3 regions of the Streptomyces sp. NPDC001415 genome follow, and region 1 is predicted to be linked to each of the others. Evidence: riboswitches for the same ligand, from Rfam matches in the RefSeq annotation. Region 1 holds a riboswitch; each other region holds the start of a gene.
What was found. Region 1 has a riboswitch for cobalamin ahead of ACWC2B_RS05760 (cobalamin biosynthesis protein). Riboswitches for the same ligand answer to the same signal wherever they lie in the genome.
Positions count from the first base shown of each region.

Region 1 (5,222 bases):
CCTCATCGGCGCCGCGGTCATGTCGGCGGGCTGGTCCTCGGTCAACGGCTCGACCGTGGTCACCAAGGTGCTGCTCCCCGCCGTCGCCGCGCCGATCGTCGCGGGCGTCGCCGCGATGCTGGCCACCAGGCTGACGTACCGGATCAACCGGAACACCGACGAGAAGGCCACCGCCAAGGGCTACCGCGCGGGCCAGATCGCCTCGGCCGGCCTGGTCTCGCTCGCCCACGGCACCAACGACGCCCAGAAGACGATGGGCATCATCACCCTCGCCCTGGTCACCGGCGGTGTGCTGCACCCGGGCGCGAACCCCCCGCTGTGGGTCATCGTCTCGGCCGGTCTGGCCATCGCGATGGGCACCTACCTCGGCGGCTGGCGCATCATCCGCACCATGGGCAAGGGCCTGACCGAGCTGCGCCCGCCGCAGGGCTTCGCCGCCCAGACCGGCGCCGCCACCGTCATCCTGGCCTCCTCGCACATCGGCTTCTCGCTCTCCACCACCCAGGTCTGCTCGGGTTCCGTCATGGGCGCGGGCATCGGGCGCAAGGGCGGTGTGGTGCGCTGGTCCACCGCGAGCCGGATGGCCGTCGCCTGGGTGCTGACGCTGCCGGCCGCCGGCCTGGTCGGCGCGGGCGCGGAATTCCTCACCAAGCAGGGCACGTGGGGCATCGTCGCCGTCGCGATCCTCCTGATCGCCGGTTCGGGCACCATCTGGAAGCTGTCGCGCCGCCAGCCGGTCGACCACCACAACGTCACCGCCGACGAGATCGGCGAGGCCCCCGCGGCCGAGCCCGCCGGTGTCGTCACCACCGCGATCGCCGCGGTCACCCCGCCGCCGACCGTCGCGGCCGCGGCCGCCGCGGCCACCGACCTCAAGGCCACGATCCAGGCCCCGGCCCCGGTGGCCCCCGCCGATCCGCCCACCCCGGCGACGGTCTGACCCCGGTTCTCCGGCACAGCTAAGGAATCCTCATGCACATCGACTGGGCAGCTCTCGGCTCCGTCTTCGGCGTCAGCCTCGCGGTGACCGTCGGCCTGGTGGGCCTGTTCACCCTCGGCATCGTCGGCCTCACCAAGCGGGAGGCCGCGGCCTCGGGCACCGGCAATGTGGCGATGGCCCGCACCGGTGCGTACGCCTGCTTCGCGGCCTGCGCGGCGGCCGTCGCGTACGGGATCTATCTGATCGTCGCCTGACCCGCCCGCACCACCCGAACCGCCCTTCGGCCCCCGCCGGAGGGCGGTTCCGCGTGGCGTCGCACACTCTCTCGCGCCGCAGGTCAACAGCAAGTTGACGGGTGTTCTCGCAGCGTGGTGGACTGCACCGGCCAGCTACGGCGGCAGAAGAGGAAGCCGGTGCGAATCCGGCGCGGTCCCGCCACTGTCACCGGGGAGAGATCCCCGCGAGCCAGGAACTCTCACCGCCGGTCACGTCGAACCAGGGCGCGGACACCCTGAGTGAGGACATACCGCCATGCGCGCCTGCCCGTTGAGACCTTCCCGCCCTTCCCGCGTCGCCCTGGCGGGCTGACCGCATGCGGGCCGATCGCACCTTCGCCTACGGCGCCACGGCCGGACTCCTCGGCGACCTCCTGCTCGGCGATCCACGCCGCGGGCATCCGGTCGCCGCGTTCGGACGCGCGGCCGGCGCCGTCGAGCGCGCCCTGTGGCGCGACCACCGCGGCTGGGGCGCGCTGCACACGCTCGTGTGCGCGGGCGGCGCCGTGGGCGGCGCGCTCCTGCTCTCCCGTGCCGTACGAGGTCGGCCCGCCGCATCCGTCGCGCTGACCGCCGCCGCCACCTGGACGGTGGTCGGCGGCACGTCGCTGGGCCGCGAGGCCCGGGCCATCGGCGGGGCGCTGGCCGCGGGCGACGTGGAGGTGGCCCGGGAGCGCCTGCCTCACCTGTGCGGGCGCGACCCGCAGTCCCTGGACGCGGACGGCATCGCGCGGGCCGTCGTCGAGTCGGTCGCCGAGAACACTTCGGACGCGGTCGTCGGCGCCCTGGTGTGGGGCGCGCTCGCGGGCGTGCCGGGCCTGGTGGGCTTCCGGGCGGTCAACACGCTGGACGCGATGGTCGGGCACAAGTCGGCCAGGTACCGCAGGTACGGCTGGGCCTCGGCGCGCCTGGACGATGTGGCGGGCTGGCCGGGCGCCCGCCTCACCGCCGTCCTCGCCGCGCTCGCCGGCCCGGACACCAAGGGCGCGGTACGGGCCTGGCGCGCCGATGCGAGCAGGCACCCGAGCCCCAACGCGGGCCCGGTCGAGGCCGCGTTCGCGGGGGCGCTGGGCGTACGGCTCGGGGGCACGCTCTCCTACGCCGGCCGCGTCGAGCACCGGCCGGTCCTGAACGCGTCCGGGCGGGCCGTCGGCGTCACGGACATCGAACGGGCGGTACGGCTCTCGCGCAGGGTGGGCTGGCTGACGCTGGCCGCCTCCGTCGCGACGAGGGCCGCTGTGAGGAAGGGACGTACATGGGTGGCGGGCTGCTGATCGCGGGCACGACCTCGGACGCCGGCAAGAGCGTCGTCACGGCCGGGATCTGCCGCTGGCTGGTGCGCCAGGGCGTCAAGGTCGCGCCCTTCAAGGGCCAGAACATGTCGCTGAACTCGTTCGTCACGCGCGAGGGCGCGGAGATCGGCCGGGCGCAGGCAATGCAGGCGCAGGCGGCGCGCGTGGAGCCGAGTGCGCTCATGAACCCGGTGCTGCTCAAGCCGGGGAGCGACCGCTCCAGCCAGGTGGTCCTGATGGGCAAGCCGGTGGGCGAGTTGAGCGCCCGCGGCTACCACGGGGGCAGGCAGCAGGCGTTGCTCGGCACTGTTCTGGAGTGCCTGGCGGAGCTTCGGGGCACGTATGACGCCGTGATCTGCGAGGGGGCGGGCAGCCCGGCCGAGATCAATCTGCGGCGTACCGACATCGTCAACATGGGTATCGCGCGGGCCGCGCGGCTGCCCGTGGTCGTGGTCGGCGACATCGACCGGGGCGGCGTGTTCGCCTCGTTCTTCGGGACGACGGCGCTGCTCAGCCCCGAGGACCAGGCGCTGGTCGCCGGCTACGTCGTCAACAAGTTCCGGGGCGACGTGACGCTCCTTGAGCCCGGCATCGAGATGCTGCGCGGCCTCACCGGACGGCACACCTACGGGATCCTGCCGTACGCTCACGGCCTCGGCATCGACGAGGAGGACGGCCTCAGGGTCTCCATGCGCGGAGCCGTGCGGGAGTCCGTGGTGGCGCCGCCGGTCGGCGAGGACGTGCTGCGGGTCGCCGTCTGCGCCGTGCCGCTGATGTCCAACTTCACCGACGTGGACGCGCTCGCGGCGGAGCCCGGCGTGGTCGTGCGGTTCGTGGACCGGCCCGAGGAACTCATCGACGCCGACCTCGTGGTGGTGCCGGGCACGCGCGGCACGGTCCGCGCCCTGGAGTGGCTGCACGAGCGCGGCCTCGCGACGGAGCTGGCGCGCAGGGCCGCCGAGGGCCGCCCGGTGCTCGGCATCTGCGGCGGGTTCCAGCTGCTCGGCGAGCACATCGAGGACGAGGTCGAGTCGAAGGCGGGCTCGGTGCCGGGCCTCGGCCTGCTTCCCGTACGGGTGCGGTTCGCCGCCGACAAGACCCTGGCGCGGCCCGTCGGCGAGGCCCTCGGGGAACCCGTCGAGGGGTACGAGATCCACCACGGCGTGGCCGAAGTCCTGGGTGGGGATGCCTTCTTGGACGGCTGCCGGGTGGGCGCGGTGTGGGGTACGCACTGGCACGGCTCGCTGGAGAGCGACGGGTTCCGGCGCCGGTTCCTGGAGCAGGTCGCCCGGGCCGCGGGCCGCCGGTTCGTGCCCGCGCCCGACACCTCGTTCGGGGCGCTGCGCGAGGAACAGCTGGACCGGCTCGGCGACCTGATCGAAGAACACGCCGACACCGACGCCCTGTTGAGGCTGATCGAGCAGGGCCCGCCCGCCGGGCTGCCCTTCATCCCGCCGGGGGCGCCGTGAACACCCCGGCCCCGCCTCGGCGTACAGCACTACTCGAAGGAGAGATCGGCACATGAGCACCCGGTATCCGTTCACCGCCGTCGTCGGCATGGACGACCTGCGCCTCGCGCTGCTCCTGAACGCGGTGAGCCCGGCCGTGGGCGGAGTGCTCGTCCGGGGCGAGAAGGGCACCGCGAAGAGCACCGCCGTACGAGCCCTCGCCGATCTGCTGCCCGAGGTGGCGGTCGTGGCGGGCTGCCGCTTCAGCTGCGACCCGGCCGCACCCGACGCGCGGTGCCCGGACGGGCCGCACGAGAGCGGTCCTGGCACCGCCCGCGCGGCGCGCATGGTCGAGCTCCCGGTGGGCGCGTCCGAGGACCGTCTGGTGGGCGCCCTGGACATCGAGCGGGCGCTCGGCGAGGGCGTGAAGGCTTTCGAGCCGGGGCTGCTCGCGGACGCCCACCGCGGCATCCTGTACGTCGACGAGGTCAACCTGCTCCACGACCACCTCATCGACCTTCTCCTCGACGCCGCCGCCATGGGGTCCTCCTACGTCGAGCGCGAGGGCGTCTCCGTGCGGCACGCCGCGCGGTTCCTGCTCGTCGGCACGATGAACCCCGAAGAGGGCGAGCTGCGGCCGCAGTTGCTCGACCGGTTCGGCCTCACCGTCGAGGTGGCCGCCTCCCGCGAGCCCGAGCAGCGCGTCGAGGTCGTACGGCGCCGCCTCGCGTACGACGACGACCCGGCCGCATTCGCCGCGCGCTGGGCCGACGCGGAGGGCGCCCTTCGCGAGCGGATCGTGGCGGCGCGGGAGTTGCTGCCCTCGGTCGTGCTCGGGGACGCGGTGCTGCTCCAGATCGCCGCCACCTGCGCCGCGTTCGAGGTGGACGGCATGCGCGCCGACATCGTGATGGCGCGCACCGCCACCGCGCTGGCCGCCTGGGCGGGGCGCACCGAGGTGACGAGTGAGGACGTCCGGCAGGCCGCGCTGCTCGCCCTTCCGCACCGGCGCCGGCGCAACCCGTTCGACGCGCCGGGCCTCGACCAGGACAAGCTCGACGAGACCCTGGAGCAGTTCCAGGACGAGGACGAGGGCGACGACGATCCGGACCCGGGCCCCGAAGGCCCCGGCGGCGGTGGCGGCGGAGTGCCGCCGCAGGGCGACTCCCCCGAGAGCCCGGCCGAATCCCCTGAGTCGCCGGAGTCCTCCGACGCCGTGGAACCGCCCGCCTCCCCCGCCCCCAGCGGCCCCGGCGAGCGGGCCGCG
Region 1 is NZ_JBSFIE010000003.1:338,759-343,980, reverse strand. Features, by position in the region: gene ACWC2B_RS05770 (anion permease) at 1-940, shown strand, start outside; gene ACWC2B_RS05765 (hypothetical protein) at 973-1,194, shown strand; cobalamin riboswitch at 1,296-1,434, shown strand; gene ACWC2B_RS05760 (cobalamin biosynthesis protein) at 1,533-2,489, shown strand; gene ACWC2B_RS05755 (cobyric acid synthase) at 2,471-3,976, shown strand; gene ACWC2B_RS05750 (putative cobaltochelatase) at 4,029-5,222, shown strand, end outside.

Region 2 (5,222 bases), on a different contig from region 1:
GTTCGCGGTGCTCGCGGCGTACACGTACTCCTCGGGACTGCGGGCCCCCGCGCTGATCGCGTTCGTGAAGGACGGCCTGATCTACCTGGTCATCGCGGTGGCGGTCATCTACATCCCGATCAAGCTGGGCGGCTTCGACGCCATCTTCAGCGCGGCGCAGCACAAGTTCGCGGGCCCGCCCGGCGGCAAGCCCACCGGGGCGATCGCGCCCGGCGAGAAGAGCCAGTGGACGTACGCCACCCTCGCGCTCGGCTCGGCGCTCGCGCTGTTCATGTACCCGCACTCGATCACCGCGACGCTGTCCTCGCGCAGCCGCAACGTGATCCGGCGCAACACCACGATCCTGCCGCTGTACTCGCTGATGCTGGGCCTGCTCGCGCTGCTCGGCTTCATGGCGATCGCGGCCGGCGTCAAGGTCAGCAACGGCCAGCTGGCGATCCCGCAGCTCTTCGAGGACATGTTCCCGGACTGGTTCGCGGGCGTCGCCTTCGCGGCGATCGGCATCGGCGCGCTGGTCCCGGCGGCGATCATGTCGATCGCGGCGGCAAACCTGTTCACGAGGAACATCTACAAGGACTTCATCAAGCCGGACGCGTCGCCCGCGCAGGAGGCCAAGGTCTCCAAGCTGGTCTCGCTGGTGGTGAAGATCGGCGCGCTGGTCTTCGTCCTCACCATGGACAAGACGGTCGCCATCAACTTCCAGCTCCTGGGCGGCATCTGGATCCTGCAGACGTTCCCGGCCCTGGTAGGCGGCCTGTTCACCCGCTGGTTCCACCGCTGGGCGCTGCTCGCGGGCTGGGCGGTCGGCATGGCGTACGGCACGCTCGCCGCGTACGGGGTGGCCTCGCCCACGCAGAAGCACTTCGGCGGCTCCTCGAAGGAGATCCCGGGCATCGGCGAGATCGGCTACATCGGCCTCACCGCGTTCGTCCTGAACGTGGTGGTGACGGTGGTCCTGACGGTGATCCTGCGCGCGGCGAAGGCCCCCGACGGCATCGACGAGACCTCGCCCGAGGACTACACGGCGGACGCCGGCGACCCGGGCGTGGCCACGGAACTCCCGCCGGCGACGGCGGGTTCGGCCCACTGAGTTCTGGTCGTACGCGTACGCAGAAGGGCCGCCGCATCCGGGGAGGGTGCGGCGGCCCTTCTGCGTACGGGGGTCAGCGCACCCAGTCCTTGAGCACCTCTGTCTGGAGGGTGATGTCCACCGGATCGGGCAACTCGATGTCCCTGCCGAAGGGCAGCGTGCGCACGTTCGCGTACCGGCGGCCTTCGGGCTCGCTGTAGACGGAGATCTCGCACTTGGCCCGGTCGATCAGCAGGTATACGGGAATGCCCGTCTCCGCATAGGCCTGAGGCTTCTCGACGTGGTCCCGCCGGTGAGTGTCCGAGTCCCACGAGGTCACCTCGACCACCATGAGAATGGGGTCCGGGTCGACCCAATCGCCCTGCCCGACGAAGGCATCCGGATGAGCCAGCACCGCATCGGGGATGGCGCGCCCCGTCCGGTATTCCTCCGCCTTGATCCCCTGTCCCGGGTGCAGGAAGAGGTCGTCAGGCCGAGCCTGCATGCAGACCTTGAGCAGCCACTGAATGATCCGGTTGTGATCGCCGTCGGGCATGGCCTTGCTCCTGATGACCCCGTTGATGAATTCGAGCCGCGTTCCCTCCCTCTCGCGGGCTGCTATGCGCGCCAGAGCCTCGAATTCGTCGGGCAGCATGTGGGGGCGGTCGGCCATCACGGTCATGCCTCGCTCACCTTCCTCGACGGTGCTGTCTCCGACGATAGCGGAGAGGTACGTCACAGGGGCGCCACATCGCGGCCGACACAACATGTGGGGGCTGCCGCATCCGGAGTCCCCCACATGTATGCTCGTCCTCGCTGTCGCCGCAGGGGAATCCGGTTCGAATCCGGAACTGTCCCGCAACGGTATGACCCGTACCCCTTTGTACGGGCAGAGTCCGATGACCTGCCGATGGCGCGTCCGGGTCGACCGAACCGGACGCCAGACGTCCGGGCCTCGCGGTTGGGCCGGTGGACGACGCGCTCAGGGCTGCCCCGACGCGCGCCGACGCCTCCTCCGAAGGGCCCCGTGCCGAGCGAGGGAGTGCCCCCACGTGACCATCGCCCCTGCGGATCCCGCTTCAGCGATCACCGAAGAGTTGGCGGATGCCCCGGGGACCGCGCTGCTGCGGACCCTGACGGACCTCACCGCCGACCTCGCGGACACCGACCCCGGCCGGGTCGCCGCCGCCGCGCTGCGGGGCCGCAACGCCCGTTCCGACGAGGCCGAGCTGCGCGAGCTGGCCACCGAGGCGGCCGCGGGGCTCATCTCCGAGGACCCGGCGTACTCCCGCCTCGCCGCCCGGCTCCTGACGATCACCATCGCCGAAGAGGCCGCGACCCAGGGCGCGGTGTCGTTCTCCGCCTCGGTCGCCGTCGGCCACCGCGAGGGCCTGATCGCCGACCGCACCGCCGACTTCGTCCGCGCCCACGCGGCCCGCCTCGACGCCCTGGTGGACGCCGCCCTCGCCGACGGCGCCGACGACCGCTTCGGCTACTTCGGCCTGCGCACCCTCTACTCCCGCTACCTGCTGCGCCACCCGATCACCCGCAAGGTCGTCGAGACCCCCCAGCACTTCATGCTGCGCGTGGCGTCCGGCCTCGCCGAGGACGAGTCGGTGCGCGCCCTGGACGAAGTGGCGTCCCTGTACGGCCTGATGAGCCGCCTGGACTACCTGCCGTCCTCCCCCACGCTCTTCAACTCCGGCACCCGGCACCCCCAGATGTCGTCCTGCTACCTGCTCGACTCGCCGCTGGACGAGCTCGACTCGATCTACGACCGCTACCACCAGGTCGCCCGGCTCTCGAAGCACGCGGGCGGCATCGGCCTCTCGTACTCCCGCATCCGCGGCCGCGGTTCGCTGATCCGGGGCACCAACGGCCACTCCAACGGCATCGTCCCGTTCCTGAAGACGCTCGACGCGTCGGTGGCCGCGGTCAACCAGGGCGGCCGGCGCAAGGGCGCCGCCGCGGTGTACCTGGAGACCTGGCACTCCGACATCGAGGAGTTCCTGGAGCTGCGCGACAACACCGGTGAGGACCAGCGCCGTACGCACAACCTGAACCTCGCGCACTGGATCCCCGACGAGTTCATGCGCCGGGTCGACGCCGACGGCCAGTGGTCGCTGTTCTCGCCGGCCGACGTGCCCGAGCTCGTCGACCTGTGGGGCGAGGAGTTCGACGCCGCCTACCGCAAGGCCGAGGCCGCCGGCCTCGCCCAGAAGACCATGCCGGCCCGGGACCTGTACGGCCGAATGATGCGCACCCTCGCGCAGACCGGCAACGGCTGGATGACGTTCAAGGACGCCTCCAACCGCACCGCGAACCAGACGGCCGAGCCCGGGCACACGGTCCACTCGTCCAACCTGTGCACCGAGATCCTGGAGGTGACGGACGACGGCGAGACGGCCGTCTGCAACCTCGGCTCGGTCAACCTCGGCGCGTTCGTGGTGGGCGACGGCATCGACTGGGAGCGCCTGGACGAGACCGTCCGCACCGCCGTGACCTTCCTCGACCGGGTCGTCGACATCAACTTCTACCCGACCGAGCAGGCCGGCCGCTCCAACGCCAAGTGGCGCCCGGTGGGCCTGGGCGCGATGGGCCTCCAGGACGTCTTCTTCAAGCTGCGCCTGCCCTTCGACTCCCCCGAGGCGAAGGCCCTCTCGACCCGGCTCTCCGAGCGGATCATGCTGACCGCGTACGAGGCCTCCACCGACCTCGCCGAACGCAACGGGCCGCTGCCCGCCTGGGACAAGACCCGCACCGCGCGCGGCGTGCTGCACCCCGACCACTACAACGTCGAGCTGACCTGGCCGGAGCGCTGGGCGGCCCTGCGGGAACGTATCGCCAAGGTCGGCATGCGCAACTCGCTGCTCCTCGCCATCGCCCCGACCGCGACCATCGCGTCCATCGCGGGCGTGTACGAGTGCATCGAGCCGCAGGTCTCCAACCTCTTCAAGCGCGAGACGCTGAGCGGTGAATTCCTCCAGGTGAACGGCTACTTGGTGGAGGAGCTCAAGCGGCTCGGCGTGTGGGACGCCCAGTCCCGCGAGGCGCTGCGCGAGGCCAGCGGCTCGGTGCAGGACTTCGGCTGGATCCCGGCCGACGTGCGCGCGCTGTACCGCACGGCGTGGGAGATCCCGCAGCGCGGCCTCATCGACATGGCCGCCGCCCGCACCCCCTTCCTCGACCAGTCGCAGTCCCTGAACCTGTTCCTGGAGACGCCCACCATCGGCAAGCTGTCGTCGATGTACGCGTACGCCTGGAAGCAGGGTCTGAAGACGACGTACTACCTGCGCTCGCGCCCGGCGACCCGCATCGCCCGCGCGGCCCAGGCCACGGCCCCCGTGCCGGCCCAGGTGACGCCGGAAGACGCCGTCGCCTGCTCTCTCGAAAACCCCGAGTCCTGCGAGGCCTGCCAGTAATGAGCTCCACCGAACACAAGAACCTTCTCGACCCGGGCTTCGAGCTGACCCTGCGTCCCATGCGCTACCCGGACTTCTACGAGCGCTACCGGGACGCGATCAAGAACACCTGGACCGTCGAGGAGGTCGACCTCCACTCCGACGTCGCCGACCTCGCGAAGCTGACGCCGGGCGAGCAGCACATGATCGGCCGCCTGGTGGCCTTCTTCGCCACCGGGGACTCGATCGTCTCGAACAACCTCGTCCTCACCCTCTACAAGCACATCAACTCCCCCGAGGCGCGGCTGTACTTGAGCCGTCAGCTCTTCGAGGAGGCCGTGCACGTCCAGTTCTATCTGACGCTGCTCGACACCTACCTCCCCGACCCGGAGGACCGCGCGGCCGCGTTCGACGCGGTCGAGGAGATCCCCTCGATCCGCGAGAAGGCGCAGTTCTGCTTCAAGTGGATGGACTCGGTCGAGAAGATCGAGCGCCTGGAGACCAAGGCCGACCGCCGCCGTTTCCTGCTCAACCTGATCTGCTTCGCGGCGTGCATCGAGGGCCTGTTCTTCTACGGCGCCTTCGCGTACGTCTACTGGTTCCGCAGCCGGGGTCTGCTGCACGGCCTCGCGACCGGCACCAACTGGGTGTTCCGCGACGAGACGATGCACATGAACTTCGCCTTCGAGGTCGTGGACACCGTCCGCAAGGAGGAGCCGGACCTCTTCGACGATCTGCTTCAGGAGCAGGTC
Region 2 is NZ_JBSFIE010000009.1:115,153-120,374, forward strand. Features, by position in the region: gene mctP (monocarboxylate uptake permease MctP) at 1-1,090, shown strand, start outside; gene ACWC2B_RS14835 (Uma2 family endonuclease) at 1,164-1,751, opposite strand; cobalamin riboswitch at 1,867-1,995, shown strand; gene ACWC2B_RS14840 (ribonucleoside-diphosphate reductase subunit alpha) at 2,122-4,491, shown strand; gene ACWC2B_RS14845 (ribonucleotide-diphosphate reductase subunit beta) at 4,491-5,222, shown strand, end outside.
Region 2: linked by a shared signal. The riboswitch ahead of ACWC2B_RS14840 (ribonucleoside-diphosphate reductase subunit alpha) and the one ahead of ACWC2B_RS05760 (cobalamin biosynthesis protein) in region 1 are both predicted to bind cobalamin.

Region 3 (5,222 bases), on a different contig from region 1:
TCGACGAGCTGGATGCCCGTTTCTGCACCGGCGAGCGCACCGCCGAGGGCTTCTACCGGGTCGAGAACGGCATGGCCCCGGTCATCGCCCGCGGCCTCGCGTACGCACCGTACGCGGACCTCATCTGGATGGAGACGGGCACCCCGGACCTCGCGCAGGCCCGGGAGTTCGCGGAGGCGATCCACGCCGAGCACCCCGACCAGATGCTGGCCTACAACTGCTCGCCGTCCTTCAACTGGAAGGCGGCCCTGGACGACGACCAGATCGCCAAGTTCCAGCGCGAACTGGGCTCGATGGGCTACCGCTTCCAGTTCATCACCCTGGCCGGCTTCCACTCCCTCAACCACGGCATGTTCGACCTGGCCCACGGCTACGCCGAGCACGGCATGACCGCGTATGTCGACCTGCAGGAGCGGGAGTTCGCGTCGCAGGCGCGGGGCTTCACGGCGGTGAAGCACCAGCGGGAGGTCGGCACGGGCTACTTCGACCTGGTGTCGACCGCGGTCAACCCGGCCTCCTCGACGACGGCGCTGGCCGGCTCCACCGAGGAGGAGCAGTTCCACTAGGCGCTCCGCCGGGTGCGCCAACCACACAGACAGGTGAGGGCCGAGCAACTCCGCTCCGCTCCGGCCCTCACCGCAGTTCCACAGGGCCGCCGTCCAAAACCCTCCGCGGCCAGGAAGGGAGCAGTCATGACCACCAGCATCCAGCGCGTGGGCGTCGTCGGCGGTGGCCAGATGGGGGCCGGGATCGCCGAGGTGTGCGCTCGCGCCGGGCTCGACACCGTCGTGTGCGAGGCCGACGCCCCCGCCGCCCGACGCGCCCGCGAGCGCATCGCCGACTCCCTCCAACACGCCGTGCAGCGCGGCAAGTTGGGCCGCTCCGAGGCCGAGAGCGCGCAGTGGCGGCTCGCGTTCACCACGCGCCTCACCGACCTCGCCGACCGGCAACTCGTCGTCGAAGCGGTCGTGGAGGACCCGGTCGTCAAGGCGGAGGTGTTCACCGCCCTCGACAAGATCGTCGAGGACTCCGAGGCCGTCCTGGCCACCAACACCTCCTCCGTTCCCGTCATGCGGCTCGGCCGGGCCACCAACCGGGCCGACCGCGTGCTCGGGCTGCACTTCTTCAACCCCGTGCCCGTCATGCCGCTGGTGGAGATCGTCACGTCCCTGCACACCAGCGCCCAGACCGCCGCGACGGCCGAGGAGTTCGCCCGGCTCACTCTCGGCAAGACCGTGATCCGCTCGAAGGACCGGGCCGGGTTCGTGGTCAACGCCCTGCTCATCCCCTACGTGCTGGCCGCGGTGCGCATGGCGGAATCCGGCTTCGCCAGTGCCGCCGACGTGGACGCCGGCATGGAGCTGGGCTGCGCCCACCCGATGGGCCCGCTCAAACTCGCCGACCTGATCGGCCTGGACACCGTCGCCTCCATCGCCGAGTCCCTGTACGAAGAGTTCAAGGAACCGCTGTACGCCCCGCCCCCACTGCTGCACCGCATGGTCGAGGCGGGCCTGCTGGGGCGGAAGACGGGCCGGGGGTTCCACACCTACGACCGGGGTTGAGGGGCTCCGGGTGCTGCCGGGCTGAGTGGCCCCGGCAGCCGTGGGCGCGGGGTGGCCTGGGAGGGTCGCCCCGCGTCCGGTCGGTCGGAGTCTGTGTGTGAACTCCGTCCGGATCGGCGTCCGGCGTGCCGCACCTCACCGTGCGGTATGCGCGAACGTGGTTCCCGGGACGCGGGTCGAGCGCATAGGCTGCCCGTGCAGCTGGTTCGCCCCGTCCGCCAGGCGGGATGCGTCGTAAGAGGGAACCCGGTGGGAATCCGGGACTGCCCCGCAGCGGTGAGCGGGAACGACCGCCGTCATACGCACTGGGCCCGGCCGGGTCTGGGAAGCGACGGCCAGTAGATGCCTCGGACAGCATGAGGCGTGCCCGCGAGTCCGAAGACCTGCCACTGCCCGCGTGCGACCGATCGCGCGCGGAGATCCCGGCGACCTCTAGGGCGGGTCGGCGTACGCACCAGCGGCAACGGCCTACACACCGTGGCCCAGGTCCGTCGTCCTTTCGCGCCTTCGTCCCGTTCCGGGGTCCGTTCCACCGAAGAGCTCGCGAAGGAGAGTCTCGTGACCACCAAGTCCGCAGCCGCGGCAGCACGCGCCACCCTGTACGGCTACCCCCGCCAAGGCCCGAACCGGGAACTGAAGAAGGCGATCGAGGGCTATTGGAAGGGCCGTGTCAGCGCCCCCGGACTCCGCCGGACCGCCGCCGAACTGCGGGCGGCCACCTGGCGGCGGCTCGCCGAGACGGGCCTCCACGAGGTGCCGACCGGCGACTTCTCGTACTACGACCACGTCCTCGACACCAGTGTCATGGTGGGCGCCGTCCCCGAACGCCACCGCGGGGCCTTCGCGGCCGACGAGCTGGACGGCTACTTCGCCATGGCGCGCGGCACCCAGGACGTGGCACCCCTTGAGATGACGAAATGGTTCGACACGAACTACCACTATCTGGTGCCGGAGTTGGGGCCGGACACCGCCTTTGCCGCCGACTCCGCCAAGCAGGTCGGCGAGTTGAAGGAGGCCCTCGCGCTCGGGCTCACCGCGCGCCCCGTGCTCGTGGGGCCTGTGACCTATTTGCTGCTCGCCAAACCCGCGCCCGGCGTGGCCGCCGACTTCGAGCCGCTCACCCTGCTCGACCGGCTGCTGCCGGTGTACGCGCGAGTGCTGGCCGATCTGCGGGCGGCCGGAGCCGAGTGGGTACAGCTGGACGAGCCCGCGCTCGTCCAGGACCGCACCCCCGCCGAACTGAACGCCGTCACCCGCGCCTACAGCGAGCTCGGCGCGCTCACCGGTCGCCCGAAGTTGCTCGTCGCCTCGTACTTCGACCGGCTCGGAGAAGCCCTGCCCGTCCTGGCCAAGGCACCGGTCGACGGGCTCGCCCTGGACTTCACCGGCCCCGCGGCCGCCAACCTCGACGACCTCGCCGCGGTCGGCGGGCTGCCCGGCAAGCGGCTCGTCGCGGGGGTCGTGGACGGGCGCAACGTGTGGATCAACGATCTGGAGAGTTCGCTCGCCACCCTGGCCACGCTGCTCGGCCTCGCCGACCGCGTCGACGTGGCCGCCTCCTGCTCACTGCTCCACGTCCCGCTCGACGCGGCCGCCGAACACGGCATCGAGCCGCAGATCGCGCGCTGGCTCGCCTTCGCCCGACAGAAGACGGCGGAGGTCGTCACGCTGGCCCGCGGCCTGTCCCGCGGCACCGGGGCGATCGCGGCCGAACTGGCTGCCAACCGGGCCGACTTGGCCTCCCGCGCCGGTTCGGCCATCACCCGCGACCCGGCCGTACGCGCCCGGACCTCCGCGATCACCGAGGCCGACGCCCGCCGCGCCCAGCCGTATGCCGAACGTGCCGTCGCCCAGCGCGCCCACCTGCGCCTGCCGCCCCTGCCCACGACGACGATCGGCTCGTTCCCGCAGACCGGTGAACTCCGCACCGCCCGCGCCGACCTGCGCGCCGGACGCATCGGTACGGACGCGTACGAGGAGCGCATCGAGGCCGAGATCCGCGAGGTGGTCTCCTTCCAGGAGAAGACCGGCATCGACGTCCTGGTGCACGGCGAGCCCGAACGCAATGACATGGTCCAGTACTTCGCCGAACAGCTCACCGGCTACCTGGCCACGCAGCACGGCTGGGTCCAGTCGTACGGCACTCGCTATGTGCGCCCGCCGGTCCTGGCCGGCGACATCTCCCGGCCCGAGCCGATGACGGTCCGCTGGACGGCGTACGCCCAGTCGCTCACCGACCGACCGGTCAAGGGCATGCTCACCGGGCCGGTCACCATGCTCGCCTGGTCCTTCGTGCGCGACGACCAGCCGCTCGCCGACACCGCCCGACAGGTCGCCCTGGCCCTGCGCGACGAGGTCGACGACCTTGAAACGTGCGGCACTTCGGTCATCCAGGTCGACGAGCCGGCCCTGCGCGAGACCCTGCCGCTGCGGGCGGCCGACCGCCCCGCGTACCTTGCCTGGGCGACGGAGGCGTTCCGGCTGACGACCGGCGGAGTACGGCCGGACACCCAGATCCACACCCACATGTGCTACGCCGAGTTCGGCGAGATCCTCGCCGCCATCGACGACCTGGACGCGGACGTGATCAGCCTGGAGGCGGCCCGCTCCCACATGCGGGTCGCGGACGAGCTGGCCGCGGCGGGCTATCCGCGCGAGGTGGGTCCCGGGGTGTACGACATCCACTCCCCCCGCGTCCCGCCCGAGGCGGAGACCGCGCACCTCATCACCCGGGCCCTGCGCTCCGTACCGGCCGAACGGCTGTGGATCAACCCCGACTGCGGTCTGAAGACCCGCGGTTGGGCAGAGGTCCGCCCGGCCCTCGAACGCATGACGGCGGCGGCCCGGCAGGCCCGTCAGCAGTTGCCCGCCGCGCACTGAAAGGCCCTGTGACGTGGACACCCTCACCGATGGCCCGGCCCACAAGGCACCGGCCGACTCGGGCGTGACCCTCGCCCACATCATGAGCGAGCACGACACCAACCTGTACGGCACCATCCACGGCGGCGTCATCATGAAACTCATCGACGACGCCGCCGCGGCGGCCGCCGGACGGCATGCGGGCGGCCCCGCCGTGACCGTCTCGGTGGACCGGATGACGTTCCTCCTGCCCGTCCACGCCGGCGATCTGGTGAGTGTGCGGGCGTGCGTGGAGTACGCGGGCCGCACCTCGATGGACGTCGGCGTGCGGGCGACCGCCGAGCGGTGGAACGCCTCGGGCCCCACCGCCGAAGTGGCCACCGCCCGCCTGACGTTCGTCGCCATCGGCGAGAACGGCAGCCCCCGTCCCGTACCGGAGCTGCGCCCGGTCACGGCCGAGGACCACCAGCGCCATCTGCACGCCCTGCAACGCCGCGCCGGGCGCGCGCGGCAACGCACGGCCGCGAGCTGAGCGTGGGGCGGGGCGCCGACGGCCCGGCGCCCCGCCCGGGCCCGCAGCTGCCCACGCTACGGGCCCCTCACGTACGCTCGCGCGGCTCAGCCGATGGCTACCGAAAGCCCACCGCCGATGGCGCGCGGGTTGGCGGCCGTGCCCTCGGTGCTCAGCAGCACGACCACCGAGCAGGGGCCGAGCCCCAGCGTCGCACGGCGTTCGTCAGAGCCCGCGCCCATGAGCACCGCGCGCAGGCCGGCGAGCGACGCGGCCCCGCACGGGCCGGA
Region 3 is NZ_JBSFIE010000014.1:26,594-31,815, reverse strand. Features, by position in the region: gene aceA (isocitrate lyase) at 1-566, shown strand, start outside; gene ACWC2B_RS20110 (3-hydroxybutyryl-CoA dehydrogenase) at 693-1,562, shown strand; cobalamin riboswitch at 1,747-1,967, shown strand; gene metE (5-methyltetrahydropteroyltriglutamate--homocysteine S-methyltransferase) at 2,121-4,442, shown strand; gene ACWC2B_RS20100 (acyl-CoA thioesterase) at 4,456-4,953, shown strand; gene ACWC2B_RS20095 (diaminopropionate ammonia-lyase) at 5,040-5,222, opposite strand, start outside.
Region 3: linked by a shared signal. The riboswitch ahead of metE (5-methyltetrahydropteroyltriglutamate--homocysteine S-methyltransferase) and the one ahead of ACWC2B_RS05760 (cobalamin biosynthesis protein) in region 1 are both predicted to bind cobalamin.